DNA from 3 places in the Synechococcus sp. CB0205 genome. Region 1 is predicted to be linked to each of the others. Evidence: predicted binding sites of a transcription regulator. Region 1 holds the regulator's gene; each other region holds the start of a gene.
What was found. The regulator NtcA, encoded in region 1, controls nitrogen genes in cyanobacteria. The targets are predictions, from matches to a motif close to GTANCNNNNGNTAC.
Positions count from the first base shown of each region.

Region 2: the regulator NtcA is predicted to act here: its motif matches at 5,487-5,500, upstream of urtA (urea ABC transporter substrate-binding protein).
Region 3: the regulator NtcA is predicted to act here: its motif matches at 2,332-2,345, upstream of CB0205_RS0110440 (circularly permuted type 2 ATP-grasp protein).

Region 1 is NZ_ADXM01000022.1:128,990-135,883, reverse strand. It holds gene CB0205_RS0103845 (cob(I)yrinic acid a,c-diamide adenosyltransferase) at 1-271, opposite strand, end outside; gene rph (ribonuclease PH) at 389-1,123, shown strand; gene ntcA (global nitrogen regulator NtcA) at 1,188-1,928, shown strand; gene CB0205_RS0103830 (DUF3084 domain-containing protein) at 2,004-3,185, shown strand; gene CB0205_RS0103825 (polyamine oxidase) at 3,182-3,619, shown strand; gene CB0205_RS0103820 (DUF3146 family protein) at 3,616-3,873, opposite strand; gene pth (aminoacyl-tRNA hydrolase) at 3,880-4,512, opposite strand; gene CB0205_RS0103810 (TatA/E family twin arginine-targeting protein translocase) at 4,521-4,772, opposite strand; gene psbH (photosystem II reaction center phosphoprotein PsbH) at 4,777-4,977, opposite strand; gene psbN (photosystem II reaction center protein PsbN) at 5,064-5,204, shown strand; gene CB0205_RS0103795 (alpha-mannosidase) at 5,201-6,894, opposite strand, start outside.
Region 2 is NZ_ADXM01000019.1:14,681-21,574, reverse strand. It holds gene CB0205_RS0102040 (hypothetical protein) at 1-154, shown strand, start outside; gene ureC (urease subunit alpha) at 151-1,863, opposite strand; gene CB0205_RS0102030 (urease subunit beta) at 1,875-2,192, opposite strand; gene CB0205_RS0102025 (urease subunit gamma) at 2,199-2,501, opposite strand; gene CB0205_RS0102020 (urease accessory protein UreD) at 2,571-3,494, opposite strand; gene ureE (urease accessory protein UreE) at 3,573-4,073, shown strand; gene CB0205_RS0102010 (urease accessory protein UreF) at 4,054-4,752, shown strand; gene ureG (urease accessory protein UreG) at 4,789-5,394, shown strand; gene urtA (urea ABC transporter substrate-binding protein) at 5,591-6,880, shown strand.
Region 3 is NZ_ADXM01000051.1:51,667-58,560, forward strand. It holds gene CB0205_RS0110415 (glycerol kinase GlpK) at 1-65, opposite strand, end outside; gene CB0205_RS0110420 (mechanosensitive ion channel family protein) at 166-1,206, shown strand; gene rpmB (50S ribosomal protein L28) at 1,270-1,506, shown strand; gene CB0205_RS14690 (redoxin domain-containing protein) at 1,739-2,092, shown strand; gene CB0205_RS16375 (hypothetical protein) at 2,081-2,257, opposite strand; gene CB0205_RS0110440 (circularly permuted type 2 ATP-grasp protein) at 2,446-3,885, shown strand; gene CB0205_RS0110445 (alpha-E domain-containing protein) at 3,879-4,916, shown strand; gene CB0205_RS0110450 (transglutaminase family protein) at 4,901-5,773, shown strand; gene CB0205_RS0110455 (hypothetical protein) at 5,778-6,254, opposite strand; gene CB0205_RS0110460 (glycosyltransferase family 2 protein) at 6,374-6,894, opposite strand, start outside.

The DNA.
Region 1 (6,894 bases):
GGCGGCCACAGAGCCAAACACTGCTCTCCAGCCCCTGATCGACCCCACCTTTGAGGAATTGGCTCACCAGAACGCGGCTACCAAGCCCGGCACTGCGCAGGGCCTGACTGAACACCCCACTGAAGCTGCCGCGGAAGGGAGCGGTGTGCACTTGGAGCTGGCCCTCCTGCTGGGCCGCCAGGCGCACGCTGCGCGCGGGGGCCGACGCCGGGACCACAGCCAACGGACGCAGGTGTCCAGCACGGGGCGTGGCTGCAATGCTGGCCGTCATCGAGTGCATGGCTGCCGCTTGGGATCCTGAATGTAGCGGCGTTAGGCCGTCCGGCAAGCAACAAGCACTACCTGTAGTGCAAACACCCGTACCATCGAGGCACTGAGCCAGCCCGCGATGAGCAGCACCCAACCCAGGCGGGACGGCCGCAGCGCAACGGACCTGCGCAGCACGCGCTTCGCTTGGGATCCGATGGGCTTCGCCCTGAGTTCCGTCACGGTGTACACGGGCAACACGGCTGTGATCTGCAGCGTTTGCTTAGAGGAGGGTGTTCCGAAGTGGCGTAAAGGCTCCGGCAAGGGCTGGCTGAGCGCTGACTACCGGCTGCTCCCCGCCAGCACCCCCAGCCGGCAGCCACGGGAGCTGATGAAGCTCTCCGGTCGCACCCAAGAAATCCAACGCCTCATCGCCCGCAGCCTCAGGGCCTGCCTGGATTTGGAGGCGCTAGGGGAGCGGACCCTGCAAATCGACTGTGACGTCCTTCAAGCCGATGCCGGCACCCGCACCGCAAGCATCACTGGAGCCTGGGCCGCCTTAGCCGTCGGCCTGCAACGCCTGGAACAGCGCGGAGTGCTGGAACGATCGCCCCTGGTGGGGCAGGTGGCGGCGGTTTCCGTTGGCCTCGTGGATGGCGCCGCACTCCTCGATCTCGACTACAGCGAGGACAGCCGAGCAGAGGTCGATCTGAACGTGGTGATGAATCAAGAGCAACATTTGCTCGAAATTCAAGGCACCGCGGAGGGCGCACCCTTCAGTCGCCAACAGCTTTCCAGCCTGGTTGACCTAGCGGAAAGCGGCATCGATCAACTAATGCAGGCCCAGAAGCAGGCCTTGGCAGAGGCAGCAAATTAGTTTCAATGGCTACAGGGCGGCCCTGGACTGATCCGTAGGTTCCAGGCAACTCAGTCGCGCTGAAATGGTCGTGGCAACGCAAGGATTCAGCCGCTACTCCCCTAGCCCTACGACCGGTACGTCAGTGATCGCACCGATCGCGGGCAGTCCCCTGCCACCCAATGCCACGCTTCTGGATGTCATCCGGGGCCTGAGCGGTAGCACCACCGAGATCGTTGAGCGCGGCAAAACAATCTTTTTCCCCGGCGACCCCGCCGAAAAGGTTTATCTGCTGAAGCGGGGTGCGGTCCGGCTCTCCAGGGTCTACGAATCCGGCGAAGAAATCACCGTGGCACTGCTGCGGGAGAACAGCCTCTTCGGCGTCCTGTCTTTACTGACAGGCCAGCGTTCAGACCGCTTTTATCACTCGATTGCCTTTACTCGCGTCGAGCTGGTGACGGCTCCCGCCACCTCCGTCCGCAAGGCGATTGAGCAGGACCCGGCGGTTGGTCTACTGCTTCTGCAAGGTCTCTCCTCTCGGATCCTGCAAACCGAGACCATGATCGAAACCCTCACCCACCGCGACATGTCCTCGCGACTGGTGAGTTTCCTGCTGGTGCTCTGCCGCGACTTTGGCGTGCCCAGCAGCGAAGGGATCACGATCGACCTGCGCCTCTCCCACCAGGCCATTGCCGAAGCGATCGGATCGACCCGCGTCACGATCACCCGGCTCTTGGGCGACCTCCGCAACGACGGCCTGGTGCAAATCGACCGCAAAAAAATCACCGTCTTCGATCCATTGGCCCTCGCCAAACGTTTCAGCTAAACGGCTGAACTGGTGGCCGATCCCAGCTGCGTTCCAAGCCCCCACAACCGATACTGATCGTCGTCGCCCAACGTCGTGTCCGGCTGGATCCTGATCCTGACGTTGCTGATCCTCGGGGGAGTGCTCTCCACCCTGGGGGATCGGTTGGGATCCAAGGTCGGCAAGGCGCGGCTGAGCCTGTTCCGGTTGCGGCCCAAGAAGACCGCCGTGGTGATCACGGTGCTGACCGGCAGCTTGATCAGTGCCATCTCCCTTGGGCTGATGCTGCTGGTCAGTGATCGCTTGCGCACGGGGCTCTTTGAACTCGATCAGATCGAACAGCGCCTGCGGGACAGCCGCGATGCCCTGAGCTCAAGTCGCAAGGACCTGGCCCAAAGTCGGAGCGCCCTGCGCAGCGCAGAGAACGAGCGCAGCGAGGCCCAACGCCAACTCAAGGTGGTGGCCGAGCAGGCCAGCCGACTGCAGAAGGAACTGGCTCCCCTGATGGAGCAACGCAAACAACTGGAGGCCGAGCGCGATCGCCTGAGCCGTGACATCGCCGCGAAGGATTCCGATCTCCAGCGCAACCGCTCTGAGCTCGCCAAGCTCAACAGCAAGATCAAAAGCAGCAGCCAAGAGCTCGAGCGTCTCGAACGCAACCTGATTGCCCTACGTCAGGGTGATGTGGTGATCAGCAGTGGCCAAATCCTGGAGGTAGCCAAGGTACGGATCGAGAAGCCCAGCCAGGCCAGAGACGTGATCCACGCCCTGCTGCAGCGCACGAATTTGAACGTCTACCAGCGGGTGCTGCCAGGCGAAACACCGAACCGTCAAATCCTGTTGGTGCCGCGCAGCGACATCAGCAAATTGGAGACCACCCTCAGCAAACGCGGCGAGTGGGTCGTGAGTCTGATCTCAGCGGCCAATGTGCTCAAAGGGGAGCGTCAGGTCGTGGCCTTCCCGGATGTCAGACCCAACAAACGGGTGGTACGTAGTGGAGAACAACTGGCCACCACCGTGCTGGAGGCCGATGAGCGCTCCCCAGACCAGGTGCGTAGCCGCCTGAACCTGCTCCTGGCAGCAGCCTTTACCCGAGCCCAACGCCAAGGGGCCCTGGCCAACGGCCTTCAATTTGACCCAGCACGCCTCAATCAACTGGCTGAGGCCCTGGTCAACCGCCCCCTGGGCGAGACCGCCAAGCTCGAGGCCGTCTCCAGAGGCAACAGTGATCTGGCCGACCCGATTGCCGTCGACATTCGCTGGCAGCGCCCGCAATGACTTGGATCGGACTCGATCCCGGCCGCAGCAAATGCGGCTTGGTGCGCTCTGACCAGACCACAGGCCAGATCGAGGTTGCCGCCGTGCTCTCCCCGGAAGAGTGCTTCAAGCAGATTGCGATCTGGCGAGAGCGTCCGGGTCTTGAGGGTGTTGTGCTCGGCGATGGAACGGGCAGCAAGCACTGGCAGCGGCAACTCAACGACCTTGGCCTGGCTGTCCAGGTCATCCCTGAAGCGGGAACCACCCTGGCCGCACGAGCCCGCTACTGGCAGCTGGAGCCCCCCAGGGGCTGGCGGCGATTGCTTCCAGAAGGCCTGAGGTTGCCCCCAAGGGACTACGACGATGTCGTGGCTCAACTCTTGCTGGAGCGCCATTGGGGAACGGAGCTCAAGCGGGAACCTGGCTTGGTCGTCTTGCGCCAGCTCGCTGCCTAAAACCTGGCCCGCACGCTGAAGGCGTAGTCCCCACCCGCCTCCAGCTGGTAGTCCGTTTTCAACAGGAAGCGCAGCAGCGCGTCCTGGATCAAGGCCCGGCCGAGGGAAGGTTCCACCTGCAGCTCGCCGCGGTCAAAGAACCAGGCGAACGTCCACTCGAACCCTCCAGCGCTGACCTCACCCTCCAGCACCCGCTGGCTAAAGCTTTGGCGCAGCACCCGCAATTGCGCCGTTGTCGTGGGGAGGCGACTCACGCGGACTCAGGCAGTGGGTTGCTCGACCAGCTTGGCGGCAGAGGGAGCAACAAAACCGTTGAGCCTGTTACCAGCCCGCTCAAACCCCAGGCGCTGAATCAGATCCAGACCAGCCAAGACCTCATCAATGACCTCCTCGAGCACCGGCTGTTCGGCGACGGCAAAGCGGCCGAGGACGTGGCCGACAGTGCGCTGCTTACGCTCCACCGGATTCAAGGCAGGAGCGCCAATCCCGATGCGCAAGCGGGGGAACTCTTGGCCACCGAGATGGGCAATGGTGCTGCGAAGACCGTTATGCCCGCCAGCACCGCCCGAGAGCCGCAGGCGCAAGCGACCGAGGGGGAGATCCATGTCGTCCACCAGGATCAGCATCTGGTTGGGCTCGAAGCCAAACCAATCGAGAGCAGCACGAATCGAACGACCGCTGTCGTTCATGTAGGTCTGAGGCATCAACAGACGCAGGCGTTCGGCCCCTTGTCCCACCTCCGCAGCGAGGGCGTGGAGCTTGGACTGCTGCTTAAAGCTGCTGTTTTGACGCTTGGCCAGCTGCTCCAGCGCCATAAATCCGACGTTGTGGCGGGTTCCGGCGTACTTCTCGCCCGGGTTCCCTAAACCAACAACAAGACTCAAAGGAGCCATGGAGTCCTTCAACCGGCCGCTTGCTCGTCGTCGGCCTTGAGTTGAGGCTGGGGCTCTGAAGAAGCCTGGGTGACTTCCGCTTCCACCGTGTCGACCGCCTTTCGGAACTCCTGCTCGAATTCCTTCGAGGCCGACTGAAAACCCTTCAGGGTTTTTCCAAGGGTGCGACCCAGTTCGGGTAGGCGCTTGGGACCGAACACCAAAAGACCCACGGCGGCAATCACCGCCATCTCAGGCAATCCGATCCCAAAGACGTTCATCGGATCAGCCGATGCCGTTCCAGTTGACGGTGATGCCGTCGAGGATCAGGGACTTGTTGTACAGCTGGAGGATCACCAGCAGGAACACCAGGAACAGGGCCATGAACACGCCCATGACGGGGGTCGTGCCCCAGCCGGGCACAACCTTGCCGTACTCGGAGTTCAGGGGGCGAAGCAGATCTCCCAGGCGGGTGCGTTGAGCCATGTCGGGCTGTGCTCTCTGGCAAGGAGTAGGTCTCGTTACTGTAAGGGGCCTGGCCGCCTGAGCGGCTGGCCCCGTCGAGAGTTGTGATGGAAACCACCTCCCCAGCCATGTCCGTGGCACTGGCCGTCTTGGCTGTGCTGCTGGGCCTCACCGGCTTCGGGATCTACACCGCCTTTGGTCCTCCGTCGAAGCAGCTCAGCGACCCCTTTGACGACCACGACGACTAAACCAGCTCTAACGCGACGACCTGCCAGGGCTTGAGCACAAGAGCTCCGCTCTGCCAGGTCTCAGCATTCCCCCGGCGCCAACGCCGTGGCGAGTCCAGAGTCCAACTCTGTCGCTGAGGGCTGAGGTTCTGCAGCCGCAGCGCCAGCTGACCTGGGGTTGAGCCGGGCCTGCAGCTGAGCACGCGGATCTGGGGATTGGCTGGACCCATGCACTCCATCAAGTCGATCGGAGCGAAGACCTCCGCCTGCTGGGCCGCCTTTTGGGCCGGGCGAATCCATAGCGGTTCTCGAAAACGCTGCGCCAAACGAGGCACCCCGGCCGACGCCCACCCGGCTGCACAAGGGACCAACGCGAGCCGAAGCCGTTGGTGTCCGTTATCGGCCGAGGGGTCAGGCCATGTGGGTGCTCTGAGCAAGGACACCCCCAGCTGATCGGGGGTGGCGGAGACGCCCTGGGGCCCATCCAGCAACACCGCCAGACCACCCGCTCCGGCCTTCGCCTGACTGGCCAGCCAACTGATGGCCGTCACTTCCCAGCGTGCCTGCTCCCTGGCCGTCAGGGCCTGGGCCGGCCGCTCAAGCACCCCCGCAGAGGTATCTGCGGCATAGCGCTGAGCAACCTGCGCCAAGGGCAATTCCAGCCGCAACAGCTCATGGCGCTGGCGCCAATCGACCGACAACGCCAGCTCCAGATACGGCGAGGCGGCCCGCAGCTGAATGTCGAGTCGAAGCGTGCTTTGGCCGCAGCGGCCGCGGACGACAAAGCGGCAACAGAGCGGCCCCTGCTCCACCAGTTCCGGTGCTCCCTGCCAAGTCAAAGGCAGTGGCTGCTCGCGGTAGTCCGCCGCAATGTCCCAGGCATCCCAAAACTCGCCCTGATCGCTCCAACGGCGCCATTGCAAAGGGCCCGAGAGCTCGGGCACACCATCGGCTCCCCAGAGCTGCTGAACGCCGTCCGCCCCGATCTCGACGCGCACCAATCCGTTGTCCAGGCGCCAGTGCCCAGCGCTCGCCTCGCACACAACCGGGTCTGTGATTGCTGCCGCGGCCTGCGGCAGCCCATCCGCGCGCTCCAGAGGAACCGCCTGAACAGCCGAGTCCAAGGGGAGCTGAACCCATGTCCCACCGGCTGGACGCCCCTGACTGGGGAGCTGCTCCGGGGCCCCCTCGATGCACCAGGCGCCAGCGGGCAGGCGCAGGGTGACCCGCTCCGCAGGCTGGGGCTGGAGTTGCACCAGCCACCAAGGTTCAGCTCCGCCGCGCGCGGGCAGCAGCGCCTGCAGCCCGTGATCGCGCTGACGGGCTGCCAAGCGCCGCGCTTGGCGCCACTGCGGTTCCGCCTGCTCAAACACCTCAGGAATTGAGGTGCCTGGAAGGATGTCGTGGAACTGCTGAAACAGCAGCGTTCGCCAGTCCGCACCGGGCTGCTCGCTGCCGCGGAGGTGCAGCAGGGCCTGCACCCAATCGAGCTCCCGAAGCAAGCGCTCGAGGGTGCGGTTATGGCGCTTTTGATCCGGGCGGGTGGTTGCACAGCCGCGGTGCAGTTCGAGGTAGAGCTCGTCTCGCCAGACCGGCAATCGGCTAGCCAGGGGCTCCAGTCCCTCGAGATATCTGCGCAGGGTTCCGTGCTGCTGGGGGCAGGCCACGGGCTGCTGCTGCCAGAGGGCCAGCTGCTCCAGCATCTCGGCGG
Region 2 (6,894 bases), on a different contig from region 1:
CTCCTATGCCCCCAATGTCGGCACCGGCCGTCAGTGGACCGTTCGTGCTGTTCCCGGCAAAACGGTGAACCAGGTGAACTTCAAGATCGGCGCCAGCGGCGATCAGGCGGCCACGGGCTTCACCTACCGGATCTCCGTCCAGGGCTGCAATTAGAGCAGGAAGTAGCGCTGCGCCATCGGCAGCACCTCGGCGGGTTCGCAGCTGAGTAGTTCGCCGTTGGCAAAGACCTCGTAGGTCTGGGGGTCCACCTCCACCTTGGGCAGGGCGGTGTTGTTTTTCATCGCCGCCTTGCTGATCCCACTGCGGGTATTGAGCACCGGGACGCAGGAGCGTTCCAGTCCCAGTCTCCGGGGTACGTCATTGTCCAGGGCCGCTTGACTCACGAAGGTGAGGCAACTGGGGGCCAAGGCTTTCCCGAAGGCGGCAAACATGGGCCGTCCATGGACGGGGCCAGGGGTGGGGATGGAGGCGTTGGCGTCGCCCATCTGGGCCCAGACGATGGAGCCCCCCTTGATCACGAGTTCTGGTTTCACCCCAAAGAAGCCTGGCTTCCACAGCACCAGATCCGCCAACTTGCCCACTTCCACAGAGCCCACCTGCTGATCGAGGCCATGGGCGATGGCAGGGTTGATGGTGGTCTTGGCGATGTAGCGCTTCAGGCGGGTGTTGTCGTTGCGGCCGCTGTCCTCGGGGAGTGCGCCCCGTTGCATCTTCATCTTGTGGGCCGTCTGGAAGGTGCGGGTGATCACCTCACCGACGCGGCCCATGGCCTGGGAGTCGCTGGCGATGATTGAGAAGGCGCCGATGTCGTGAAGGATGTCCTCGGCGGCGATGGTCTCGCGGCGGATGCGCGACTCGGCGAAGGCCACATCCTCCGGAATCTTCGGATCGAGGTGGTGGCACACCATCAGCATGTCGAGGTGCTCCTCGAGCGTGTTGCGGGTGTAGGGGCGCGTCGGGTTCGTGCTGCTTGGCAGGACGTTGGCTTCGCCACAGATTTTGATGATGTCGGGGGCGTGACCACCACCGGCCCCTTCGGTGTGGAAGGTGTGGATCGTGCGGCCGCCGATGGCTCGGATCGTGTCCTCGACAAAGCCCGCTTCATTGAGGGTGTCGCTGTGGATGCAGACCTGCACATCCATCCGATCGGCAACGCTCAAGCAGCAGTCGATGGCCGCCGGAGTGGTGCCCCAGTCCTCATGCAGCTTGAGCCCGCAAGCGCCGGCCTGGACCTGCTCCTCAATCGCCTCTGGGGTGGAGGCGTTGCCCTTGCCAAAGAAGCCCAGGTTGACCGGCAGCCCCTCAGCGGCCTGCAACATCCGGCTGATGTGGAAGGCCCCGGGGGTGCAGGTGGTGGCGTTGGTTCCCGTCGCCGGGCCGGTACCGCCGCCGAGCAAGGTGGTCACCCCACTGGCCAGGGCCGTTTCGATCTGCTGGGGGCAGATGAAGTGAATGTGGGTGTCGATCGAGCCCGCGGTGAGGATGTGTCCTTCCCCGGCGATGGCTTCGGTGCCTGGGCCCACGACGATGTTGACCCCTGCCTGGGTATCCGGGTTGCCCGCTTTGCCAATGCCGCAGATGAGGCCATCGCGGATGCCGATGTCGGCTTTGACGATGCCCCACCAGTCGAGGATCAGGGCATTGGTGATCACGGTGTCCACCGCTCCGGCTGCCCGCGTGGTCTGGGCTTGCCCCATGCCATCGCGGATGACCTTGCCGCCGCCGAATTTCACTTCATCGCCATAGACGGTGAGGTCCCGTTCCACCTCAAGGATCAGCTCTGTGTCCGCCAGGCGCAGGCGATCGCCGGTGGTGGGGCCGTAGGTCTCGGCGTACTGACGGCGGGAAATCCGGTAGGGCATGGGGTGTCCGTTCAGTCGAGGGGGCCGTTGATCAGGCCGTTGAAGCCAAAGACGCGTCGTCCGCCTGCGAAGGGAATCAGCTGCACTTCGCGGCTGTCGCCAGGCTCAAAGCGGATCGCCGTGCCCGCAGGAATGTCGAGCCGTTGTCCCCGGGTGGCCTCGCGGTCGAACTGCAGGGCGGCATTGGCCTCAAAGAAGTGGAAGTGGGAGCCCACCTGAACGGGGCGATCTCCGGTGTTCGCCACCAGCACCGTGGTGATGGGGCGTCCGCTGTTGAGCTCCAGCTCCCCTTGTTCGGGAATCAGTTCGCCGGGAATGAGTGCAGCCATGGCCGATCAGCGAATGGGGTCATGCAGGGTCACGAGCTTGGTGCCGTCGGGAAACACCGCCTCGATCTGGACTTCGTGGACCAGCTCAGGGATGCCCTCCATCACCTGATCTCGGCTCAGCCAGGTGGTCCCCTCGGCCATGAGTTCCGCCACGGTTTTTCCGTCCCGTGCTCCTTCGAGCACGAGGAAACTCAGCCAGGCCACCGCCTCGGGATGGTTGAGCTTGAGGCCGCGGTTCAACCGGCGTTCGGCCAAGAGGGCCGCGGTGACGATCAGGAGCTTGTCCTTCTCCTGAGGGGTCAGATGCATGGCGGGGCAGGAGCCTGATCCAGTTGATCAGAAGCCTTCACTCTGGTTGCGCGCTGGACCGTCCTCTGTTCAGGCTGAACACTCAGCCGCCTGCTCCAAGGGGTTTTCCTGAAAGGGCCAGACCCGGGGAAGCTCCGGCGGGGATTGCCCTTGGATGGAGCGAAGTAAGGCCCAGATGCGGCAGAACCAGAACCGGGCGGCTTGGCTGGAGGGGCCGCGATAGCGGGCCACCAGGCCCTGCTCGAGGGCGCCGCAGGCCATGGTTCCTTCGAGACCAGCGCGCTGCTGGCGGCAGGCTTGGAGTAATTCTTCGATGACAGCTGGGGGGAGTGGGTCCCCGGCGATCCAGGTCAGGGAGCCGAAGACCGGCTGGGCTGCCATGCCGTGTTCCCCCGTCAGAGCTGCATCCTTGAGCTCCAGGCGATCGACCAATTCCCAGCGTCCGCCGTTGGCTCCGCTGCGGTGGATCTCTAGGGCGGAACGCCAGCAGCCCTGCTCGAGGGACTCCCCCGCGGCGGTTCGCCCCAGGCGCACGACCTCCGCTCCGAGGAAGCTGGCACCCGGTTCCAGCTCGATACGGCAGGTCTGCTCGAACAGGCCATTGGCGTAGAGCACCAGCTCCTGCGGAAGCCATTCGAGTTGGCTGCCCTGTTTGAGTTCAAACCTCAAGGCTTGCCGAGACCAGCGTCCCTGCGGTTGTTGGCGGGAGCGTCCAACGCTTCCGTAGACCTTCTGGGCTGCGACGCTGGTGAGTAGGGCCTGGCTCTGGGGTGTGAGCTGGGCGCTGATCTCGAGTTCGTCACCACCGACCAAGCCCCCGGCGGTGTGCAGGATCGGCAGCTCGCAGTGGCCACTGCTCTGCCACTGGGCGCGCTGCAATTTGAGCGGGGAGCTGGCCTGTCCTTGGTGAATGGTTCGTTCGCCCCCCGCCGAGCCTCTTCGCTCGAACTGGAGCGCGACACGTCCCCTCCAGGTGGATTGCGACTCAGCCATGGCCGCATACTCCGGTCCCACCGGTCCAGCTTTGGTAACAATCGCCACAAAGGTCCAGTGCAGTGGCTCGTCAGGGTGATGGCCCTCGGGTCGCCTCAGGTGGAGCAGGGTTCAGCGATCGTGTTGGTGGAGCGCCGCCCCAAGGGCGTGCTGCCGGAGCCTGGACCCCAGGCGTTGACCTTGGCGTTGACGGCGGATGAGCGCACCAGCCTGCGGGGCCATCGCCGCAGTCGCTGCGGGCGGGATCTGGTGCTGCAGCTTCCCCGTGGTGCTGCCCTGCAGCCCGGTGATCAGCTTCTGAGTGACGACGGCTGTTGGCAGGTTCTGGTGGAGGCGGCACCGGAGCCGGTGATGCAGGTGCGCAGCGCTGAGCCCCTGGCTCTGCTGAAGGCTGCTTACCACCTGGGTAATCGCCACGTGGCGATGGAGCTGCATCCCGACCGCTTGGTTCTGTTGCAGGACAGCGTGTTGGCGGAGCTACTGCGCCAAAGGCAGCTGCAGGTGGACTGCCTGGATGCTCCCTTTCAGCCGGAGGCCGGTGCCTATGCGGGCGTTCCCCATGCCCACTCCCATGGCTGATCGGCAACTGGCGCGGCTCAGGCTCTATCAACTGGTGAGTCCGGCCTTGCCGGTGGGGGCCTTCAGTTATTCCGAGGGTCTTGAGGTCTTGGTTCAGGCCGGTCAGGTCACCTCCGAGCAGGCGATGGAGGATTGGCTCAGCGCTGAGTTGCGGCGTGGTGGGGTGGCGATTGAGGCCGCAGCGCTCGCGCCCTTGATGGCGTTCATGCGCGCCTGGAAAGACGGTGAGCCTCAGGCGGAGCAGGAGCTGCGCAGCCTTGATCAGTGGTTGCTGGTGCAGCGGGAATCAGCGGAGCTGCGGGCTCAGCAGCGGCAGATGGGGCGTTCGCTCCTGCAGTTGTTGGCGGATCTGGGCTGGCCCTTGCCCCGAGCCGGAACGTTGTTGGCCTGGCCGGCGGCCTATGCCTGGGCCTGCGCGGTTTTGGAGTTGGACTCCCCGGAGGTGGAGGAGGCCTACCTCTATTCCTGGGTCGCCAACCAGCTCAGTGCAGCGGTGCGCTTGGTGCCTCTTGGGCCAACCCAGGCCCAGCGGCTGCAGTTGAGGCTCGCTCCGCTTCTCGCTCAGCGGGCTCAGGAGCTGGCGTCGATGGATCCAGAGCAGCAGTGGAATGGCGGCGTCGGTGCGGGGCTGGCCCAGCTGCGCCACGCAGAGCTCTACTCCCGCCTGTTCCGCAGTTGAGCTGAGCACAATGCTGAGAATGAATTGGCGAAGGAGATGACCACCAGTCGTCTGCGGGTTGGTGTGGCTGGGCCCGTGGGTTCGGGTAAGACCGCCCTCGTCGAGGCCCTCTGCCGGCGCCTTCGCGATCGGTTGGAGCTGGCGGTGGTCACCAACGACATCTATACCCAGGAGGACGCCCAGTTCCTGACCCGCGCTGGCGCTCTGGAGCCCGGCCGCATTCGCGGTGTGGAAACCGGGGGCTGTCCCCACACGGCGATCCGGGAGGACTGCTCGATCAATCGAGCTGCCGTCGCGGACCTCGAGGCGGCCTACCCGAATCTTGATCTGGTGTTGGTCGAGAGCGGCGGCGACAACTTGGCGGCGAGTTTCAGTCCGGAGTTGGTGGACCTCTGCATCTACGTCATTGACGTGGCCGCCGGCGACAAGATTCCGCGCAAGGGAGGGCCCGGCATCACCCGCTCGGACCTGCTGGTGATCAACAAGATCGATTTGGCTCCGATGGTGGGGGCCAGCCTGGAGGTCATGGAGCGTGACACCGAGCGGATGCGCTCGGGCCGGAGCTGGTGCTTCACCAACCTCCACAGCGGCGAGGGCCTCGAGCAGGTCGAGGCGTTTTTGTTGCAACAGCTACCGAAGTAGCCGCCGATTGGTGGCCGTTGATACGGCACAAAGGGTGGTGAATCCTCGGGAGAATTTCCGCGAGTCTGATCAGTCTCGCAATTGCCGATTTGGTGCTTATTGCTACCCGTGAGCGCCTGCCTCGATCAATACATTCCTTGAACCGCTGAACGACGGCGGCGGCCTTCATTGATTCAAAGTTATGGCATCTCCTTTGATGCGAAAGTCTTCGTTGCGTCTGCTGACCGGTGCAACGGCTCTCGCCACCTCTGTGAGTCTGGTGGCTTGTGGTGGTGGTGATTCTGCCTCCAATGTTCAGTACGACGACACGGTCAAGGTCGGGATTCTTCACTCCTTGACCGGCACAATGGCGATCTCGGAGTCCACCCTGGTGGACACTGAGAAGATGGCTATTGATGAGATTAATGCCGCCGGTGGTGTCACCGTTGATGGCAAGAAATACAAGATTGAATACATCGTTGAAGACGGCGCTTCCGACTGGCCGACCTTCGCTGAGAAGTCCAAAAAGCTGATCGATCAGGACAAGGTGCCTGTGGTCTTCGGTGGTTGGACGTCAGCAAGCCGAAAGGCGATGCTGCCGGTCTACGAGTCGAAGGACGCGTTCCTCTACTACCCGATTCAGTACGAAGGTCAGGAGTGTTCCAAGAACATCTTCTACACCGGTGCAACTCCGAACCAGCAGTCGGAGCCTGCAACTGAGTTCATGTTCAAGAAGTCGCCTGCCGCTGGCAAGCCCTTCTTCCTGGTGGGATCCGACTACGTCTTCCCCCGCACCTCCAACACCATCACCAAGCAGCAGCTCAAGTCCCTGGGCGGCAAGGTGGTTGGCGAGGACTACCTGCCCCTGGGTAACACCGAGGTGGCTCCGATCATCGCCAAGATCAAAAAGGCGATGCCCAACGGCGGTGTGATCATCAACACCCTGAATGGTGACCAGAACGTTGCCTTCTTCAAGCAGATCCAGGACGCCGGTCTGACCCCGGCGAATGGCTACTACGTGATGAGCTACTCCATCGCGGAAGAAGAGATCAGCACCATTGGACCTGAGTTCCTTGAGGGCCACTACGGCGCCTGGAACTACATGATGTCGATCGATACCCCGGCATCGAAGAAGTTCGCCGCTGACTTCAAGAAGAAGTACGGCAGCAATCGCATGGTCGCTGACCCGCAGGAGTCGGCTTACAACATGGTCTACCTCTGGAAGGCCGCCGTTGAGAAGGCCAACAGCTTCGATGACGACAAGGTGCGCGAAGCCCTGATTGGTATCGAATTCGATGCGCCCCAGGGCAAGGTCAAGGTGATGCCGAACCACCACCTCTCCCAGACCGTGCGCATCGGTGAGATCACCAAGGACGGTCAGTTCAAGATCCTCCAGTCCACCAATGGTCCTGTGGCTCCCCAGGCCTGGAACCAGTACGAGCCCAGCTCCAAGGGCTACGCCTGCGACTGGACCGATGCCAACAAGGGTGAGCGCTACAAGCTCTGATCGCCCTCTCTGGT
Region 3 (6,894 bases), on a different contig from region 1:
GACACCAGAACGGCGCGAGAACTGCTGGTGCCCTGGTCGAGAGCTAACAGATAGGACTCAGACACAGGCAAAAGGGTTTCCCCACTCTTACGGGCTTCAAGCGGATCTGTCAGGGGCTTGACGCAGCACGAGACAGTGGAAACAGCTCAAAAGTCGCGTCTGCCGATGACCTCGCTCTGGAGTACTGCGCCTGCAGTGGCGGCCCTACTCGGCGGTGGGTTGCTGTCCCTTCTGGCAGCAAGGATCTTTGGGATCTTCTTCGGTCGTCTGACACGGCGAACGCGAAGCGAAACCGATGACTTCATCGTTCAGGTCATCACGGACACGATCCCAATCCTTGGTTGGGTCATCAGCGCCAGTTGGGCCTGGTGGCTGCTGCCGACCTCTCCCGAGGCGGATCGGGTGGTCTTCACCATCTCGAAACTCATCCTGGTGGTGTTCCTGGTGCGGCTGGTCAACCGCATCAGCCTGCGGTTGCTGCAACGCTCCGCGGCCCACAGCGGAGATCCAGCGGTCGGCAACATGCTCCGCGCCCTCGCGCCGATGTTGCGGGCGTTGGTCTGGTGCGTCGGCGCGGTCCTCTATCTGCAGAACATCGGTGTCCAGATGGCTGCGATCTGGGCTCTGCTGAGCGCCGGTGGCATCGGGGCAGGCTTGGCCTTAAAGCAGCCGGTCTCTGAATTCTTCGAGTACATCACCATCCTTCTCGACAAGCCCTTCCAACCCGGTCAATTCATCCAAGTCGGAGAGGTCTGGGGAACGGTGGAGCGGGTGGGGGTGCGTTCGACCCGTCTGCGCAGCATCAACGGCGAAGCGATCGTCATGAGCAACAGCGCCCTGACCAGCTCGGTGGTGGCGAACTATGGGGAGATGCAAGAGCGGCGGCTGATCTATCGGCTGGGGGTGACCTACGACACCAGCCACGCCGTACTGGAACGGATCCCTGGCCTGTTGAAAGCGATCGTGGAGCAGGGGGGCGATGCCCGCTTTGACCGCGCCCATTTCGTGGCCTTCAACAGCAGCAGCCTTGATTTTGAGTTGGTCTATTTCGTTCCTTCGAACGACTACGTCCAGGCGATGGAAGCCCAGCAACGGATCAACCTGGCGATCGTCCAACGCTTCGCCCACGAGGGCATTGAGTTCGCCTTCCCGACGCAAACCTTGCACCTGCACAACTGCACTGAGGCCTTGGGTTCTGGGGTGTGACCCGACTTGCTATGGTGGGCGCTTGGGCAATTTGCCCAAAGTTGTGTTTTTAGAAGATCGGTCATGTCCCGGGTCTGCCAACTCACCGGCAAGCGCGCCAACAACGGCATGGCCGTCTCCCACTCGCACATCCGCACGAAGAAGCTCCAGCAGGTGAACCTGCAAGAGCGCCGTCTGTGGTGGGCTGAAGGCAACCGTTACGTGAAACTGCGGGTCTCCACCCGTGCCCTGAAGACCATTCAAAAGAAGGGCCTGGGCGCCTACGCCAAGCAGCTGGGCATCAACCTGGCCAAGATCTGAGCTTCAATCCTGAGAGTTCTCCCAGGATCAAGTTGAACCGCCGCAACCTGCTTGTTTCATTTGGTGCTGCGGCCTTAGGCCTGCTGGGACTCCCCCGGCAGGCCTTTTCGATGGGAGGGACCCTGCCCGATCTCGATCAACCGGCCCCTGGCTTTGGGCTCTCCGGCGTGGTTCCAGGTGAGGGGGGGCCGTCGAAGCCGTACGCAGCCTGAGCGATTTCAAAGGGCGTTGGGTGGTGCTCTACTTCTATCCCCGAGATTTCACGGAGGGGTGCACCTTGGAAGCCAAGGGCTTTCAACGGGATCTGCAGCTGTTCCATGCCCGCAATGCGGAAGTGGTCGGAATCAGTGCAGACGACACGGACTCCCACAAAGAGTTCTGCGGAAGCGAGGCGTTGACCTACCCGCTGCTCTCTGATCCCGGAGGAGAAACCAGCAAGCGCTACGGCAGCTGGATCCCGCCCTTCTCCCAACGTCACACCTTTTTGATTGACCCAGAAGGGGTTCTCAAAGAGCGCTGGTTAGGGGTACGGCCCCTAGGCCACAGCCAGGAGATCCTGAAGCGGCTGGATGAGCTACAGGCCTAAGGCTGCGCGCTGCTCCAGCAGCCTCAGGTGGGCTTGGCCTGCAGGGAGGCTGTCGCAGAACAGGCAGTTATCCTCAAATCGAACTTGATAAAGCTCGCCTTCGCTGGAGCGCAGCTGATAGATCACTCCCCCTTGGGGATCGACCAGCACAGGGACCTGGGCCATGGGTCTGCAGGGGCAACGAGCAGAGGCTGGCTCGGCGATCGAACCCTTGCCATAGGTGCATCAACTCATCATCTGTAGCGACCACTACAGGTGATGCGGGTGGCCACGAACCGGGGTGGACTTTGGTAGCTAATGGAACCTGAAGGGGTCTGACTGCTCTGCATGCTTGCCCCAATTCCACTCGAGCAATGTTTACCGAGTACAGGCCTAAGAAGGGATATGACGAATACTTCAGTTCCACCGAAGGCCCTCGCTCCGGCCTCAAGCCCCTGGTGAACTCCCTGGGTGCACTCGGGATCGAGAAACTCAACCGCAATCACGCCGCCGCTGGAGTCCTACTGAAGCGACTCGGGGCCACCTTCAGGCTGAATGATTCGGGCGGACGCGTGGGGGAACGGATCCTTCCATTCGACCCGCTGCCACGCTTGATTCGATCGAAGGAGTGGGAGCGTCTAGAGCGAGGACTGTCCCAGCGCCTAGAGGCGATTGATCAATTTCTGGGTGACATCTACGGCGAGCAACGCATCATCCGAGATGGGGTTATTCCGCGGGAGCACGTGGAAAGTTCCCTGGGTTGGAGGCGCGAGCTTCAAGGGTTCAAGCCCCCCTTGGGCAAATGGTGTCAAATCTCCGGGCTTGATCTGATCCGTGATGGAGAAGGAACCTGGCGCGTCCTGGAGGACAACCTGAGATGTCCTTCTGGTGTCGCCTATTTCCTGGAGAACAGGAGGGTGATGAAACGGATGTTCCCGAGCCTGTTTAGTGGCCGGGTCGTCCAGCCGATTGATCGCTACCCCTCCCAGCTGCTGCAGACCCTGAGGGAGCTGGCGCCCTGGACCGACTCCCCCCGGGTCGTCCTCCTGACCCCCGGGGTGTTCAACAGCGCCTATTTCGAACACAGCTATCTGGCTCAACAGATGGGCATTCCCCTCGTCGAGGGCAGGGACTTGGCCTGTGAAGACGGACGGGTTTGGATGCGCACGACCCGTGGATTGGAGACCGTCGATGTGATCTACCGGCGCATTGATGATGACTTCCTCGATCCCGCCGTCTTCCGCAGCGATTCAATGCTGGGGGTCCGCGGACTGATGGAGGTCTATGCCCAGGGACGGGTGGCGATTGCCAACGCTCCTGGAACTGGAATTGCCGACGACAAGCTGATCTACGCCTATGTGCCGGAGATGGTGCGCTACTACCTAGGCGAGGAAGCCATCATCCCAAACGTCCCCACCTACCTCTGCTCTAAAGCTGAAGATCGTTCCTATGTACTAAGCCATCTACGGGAGCTGGTGGTGAAAGCCGTCTCGGAAGCTGGAGGCTATGGGATGTTGATCGGACCCCATGCCAGTGACGAGGAGATCCAAGACTTCGCCACGAAGATCGAGGCCAATCCGCGCAACTTCATTGCCCAACCCACCCTGGAGCTCTCCACCGTCCCCTCCCTCAGTGACGGCGAGCTCTACCCCTGCCATGTGGATCTGCGGCCCTACATCCTGCGGGGCAAAACCACCTGGGTCACACCAGGCGGGTTAACCCGCGTGGCCCTCAAGCGGGGATCACTGGTGGTGAATTCCTCCCAGGGCGGCGGCTGCAAGGACACCTGGATCGTGGAGGACGCCCCATGCTGAGCCGCGTCGCGGATTCCCTCTATTGGATCAACCGCTATGTGGAGCGGGCTGAGAACATCTCACGCTTTGTCGAGGTCAGTGCTGCCATGGCGCTGGACTGCCCCCCTGGTAGCGCAGAGCCCTGGCAACCCCTGATCGATGCCAGTGGTCATCGCTCTCTGTTTGATGCGCTCTACCCCGGTGGAGGTGAGCAGCAGGTTCTTGAATTTCTCATCCGCGCTGAGGCCAACCCCAACAGCATCGTCAACTGCATCGCGCTGGCCAGGGAAAACGCCAGGCAGATCCGGGACGTCATCACCAGTGAGATGTGGGAGCAGCTCAATGGTCTCTACTGGACCCTGGTCGAGAACGACGGGTTTTGGGAGGAGCCGACCCCAGAGCAGCTCAGGGAGATCCGGCGTGGCTGCCAATTGTTTTACGGAATTACCGATGCCACCCTCAGTCGGGATCTGTCCTGGCAGTTCAGCCGACTCGGTCGGCTGATTGAGCGGGCGGATAAGACCACTCGCATCCTTGATGTGAAGTACTTCCTTTTGCTCCCGAGCCCTGATGACGTCGGCGGGGTACTCGACGAGTTGCAGTGGATGTCTCTACTGCGGAGTGCTGGCGCTTATCAGATGTTCAGGCAATCCAACGTTGGGGTGATTTCACCGGAAGCGGTGGCGTCCTTCCTGCTGCTCAATCCCCTCTTCCCGAGGTCGGTGCGCTACTGCCTCGAGCGGATCCATGAGACGCTTCAGGTGATCGGGCGCGATGCCGCCGCCGGGACGCCCGACGACCTCGAGTGCATGGTGGGTCTGACGCAGGCCCGCTGGAGTTTCAGCAAAATTGAAACGCTGATCGCAGGTGGCCTCCATGAGGCGATTGATGGTCTTCAGCAGGACCTCAACCAGCTGCACAATCTGATTCACGCTCGCTACTTCGTGCTTCCGGGCGGACTGAGCCCCGTAGACACAACAGTGATCCCCGTGAGCTCCGCCTCCCTGTCCACCACCGCTTCCGGTCAAGACCTGGCATGCGCGCCCGCTTAATTCATCGCTTCGACTACCGCTACAGCCAGCCCGTGCTGCTGGGACCCCATCGTTTTTGCCTGCGGCCCAGGCCCCATGGGTTTCAGCGTCTGATCGATTTCAAACTGAGCATTGAGCCTGAGCCGAGCCAGCTCTATGAGCTGATGGCAGCAGGTGGCGACACCATCACCCGGGCACGGTTTCTCCAGGAAACTGATCGTTTTCAGGTGGTGGCCACGAGCGAGGTTGAGACGTTCACACCACCCCTGATCGAAGCCTGCCTGAACGAAACGATGTTGAACCTGCCGCTCGCCATCGGCAGGCTGAACCCCGATCTCATGAGCAACCTCCAAGGCTGGTTGCCCAACGGTCAACATGATGCCGCCGCTGTCGATCTGGCCCAAGAAGCCCTCACAGGCAGTGATGGCAGCTGCCTGAGCTTTTTGCAGCAGCTGATCGAGATCATTCAGGACCGCGTCAAATACACCGAGCGCCATCAAGGCCCCGCTTGGCCTGCGGGCCGGACACTGAAGGAGCGGATCGGCTCCTGCCGTGATCTCGCCATGCTGATGATCGAGTGCTGCCGCAGCGTTGGACTTCCAGCCCGGTTTGTCAGTGGCTATCACCTTGTGGAGCCCAAACCTGAGCGCTACGACCTCCACGCCTGGACGGAGGTCTACCTGCAGGGAGCAGGCTGGCGAGGGTTCGATGCCAGTGGCAAGGGGGCGGTGGATGATCGCTACATCCCCGTGGTGACCTCTTCGAAATCAGATCTCACGGCGGCGGTCAGCGGCACGTTTTCAGGGCCGACGGGGGTTCAAAGCACGCTGAATTGGGAGATCCAGGCCGAAATCCTCTGCTCGGCCCAGTCCCGTTGAACGCCTACCAGCTGACGCCATGCAACTTGGGCAACGGCGCTGAGCGAAAGGTGGTCGCAAACAGACGAGGAATGAGTCGACTGTTGTAGACGCGAAACTCGCGGGCAACGCTGGTTCCAGGATCACGGATTGCCTGATTCAGCACGACCGATCCCTCCTCATCCGAGATCGAACGGTGGAAGGTTCCGGGCGGAATCCGGAGAATGTCACCACCGGTTTCAAGACGAACAATGTGATACGGATAATTCCAGCCGAAGTTCACCAAATAGAACAGGCGACCCCCGGTCAGAGCGAGCAGATTGTCCTCTTGATGGGGGTGGAGATAAAACTGCCAGGCGCCCGTGTTGGGCTCATCCGGTGGACTAACGGCCGGTCCGCTATGGATGACCAGATCCCGCGCGTTGGAGTTGTCGACGGTGATATCGAAGAAACGAACCGCAGGGGTATCGCGGAACTTCTCGTAAGGGATCAGCTCAAACATCTGAGCTTGGGTCGCTGTTCCTGACGACATGCTGCGTCCGTGGGATAGCCCAATGAACCGCACTCCCTGGTCTCCAGGGCGTGTACAGCACTACGCAATTCAGGATTAGCGCCTAAGCGTCAGCCCTCGAGCTGGCGCCCACGCCAGGTCCAACCACGTCCGGTGGTCGTCTTCCAAATACTGGCGGGCACGATGGCCGCAATCAGCAACGCCCCAAGCCAACTCAACCACCAGAATTTGATCGGTGTGCCAAAGCGCCAGGCACTCCACAGACGGATCGCCAAGACCAGGGCGATGGAGCAGCCCACAGCCCAAATCGCCATTTGCTCAATCGGACCGCCAAGCCATCCCTGCAGCAACAGAGCAACGGCGCTGAACCAGGGAGCGGCAAACAGCAGCAACACCACAGCGACACTGCCAACGGCTTTGAACCAGTTGCGATCAACCCCCAGAAACCAGTTTTTGGTCCAGCCTTCCCACAGCGCTGCCAAGGAGCGATACATCTGCAGGTCGACAAGATCAACGCCAAGCAGATAGCGCAGACTCAGGCCGGCCTGCTTGACCGCTCGGGCCAGGGCCAGATCTTCGACCACCTCAGCGGCAAAAGCGCGATGGCCTCCAATCGCCCGATAGCTGGAAT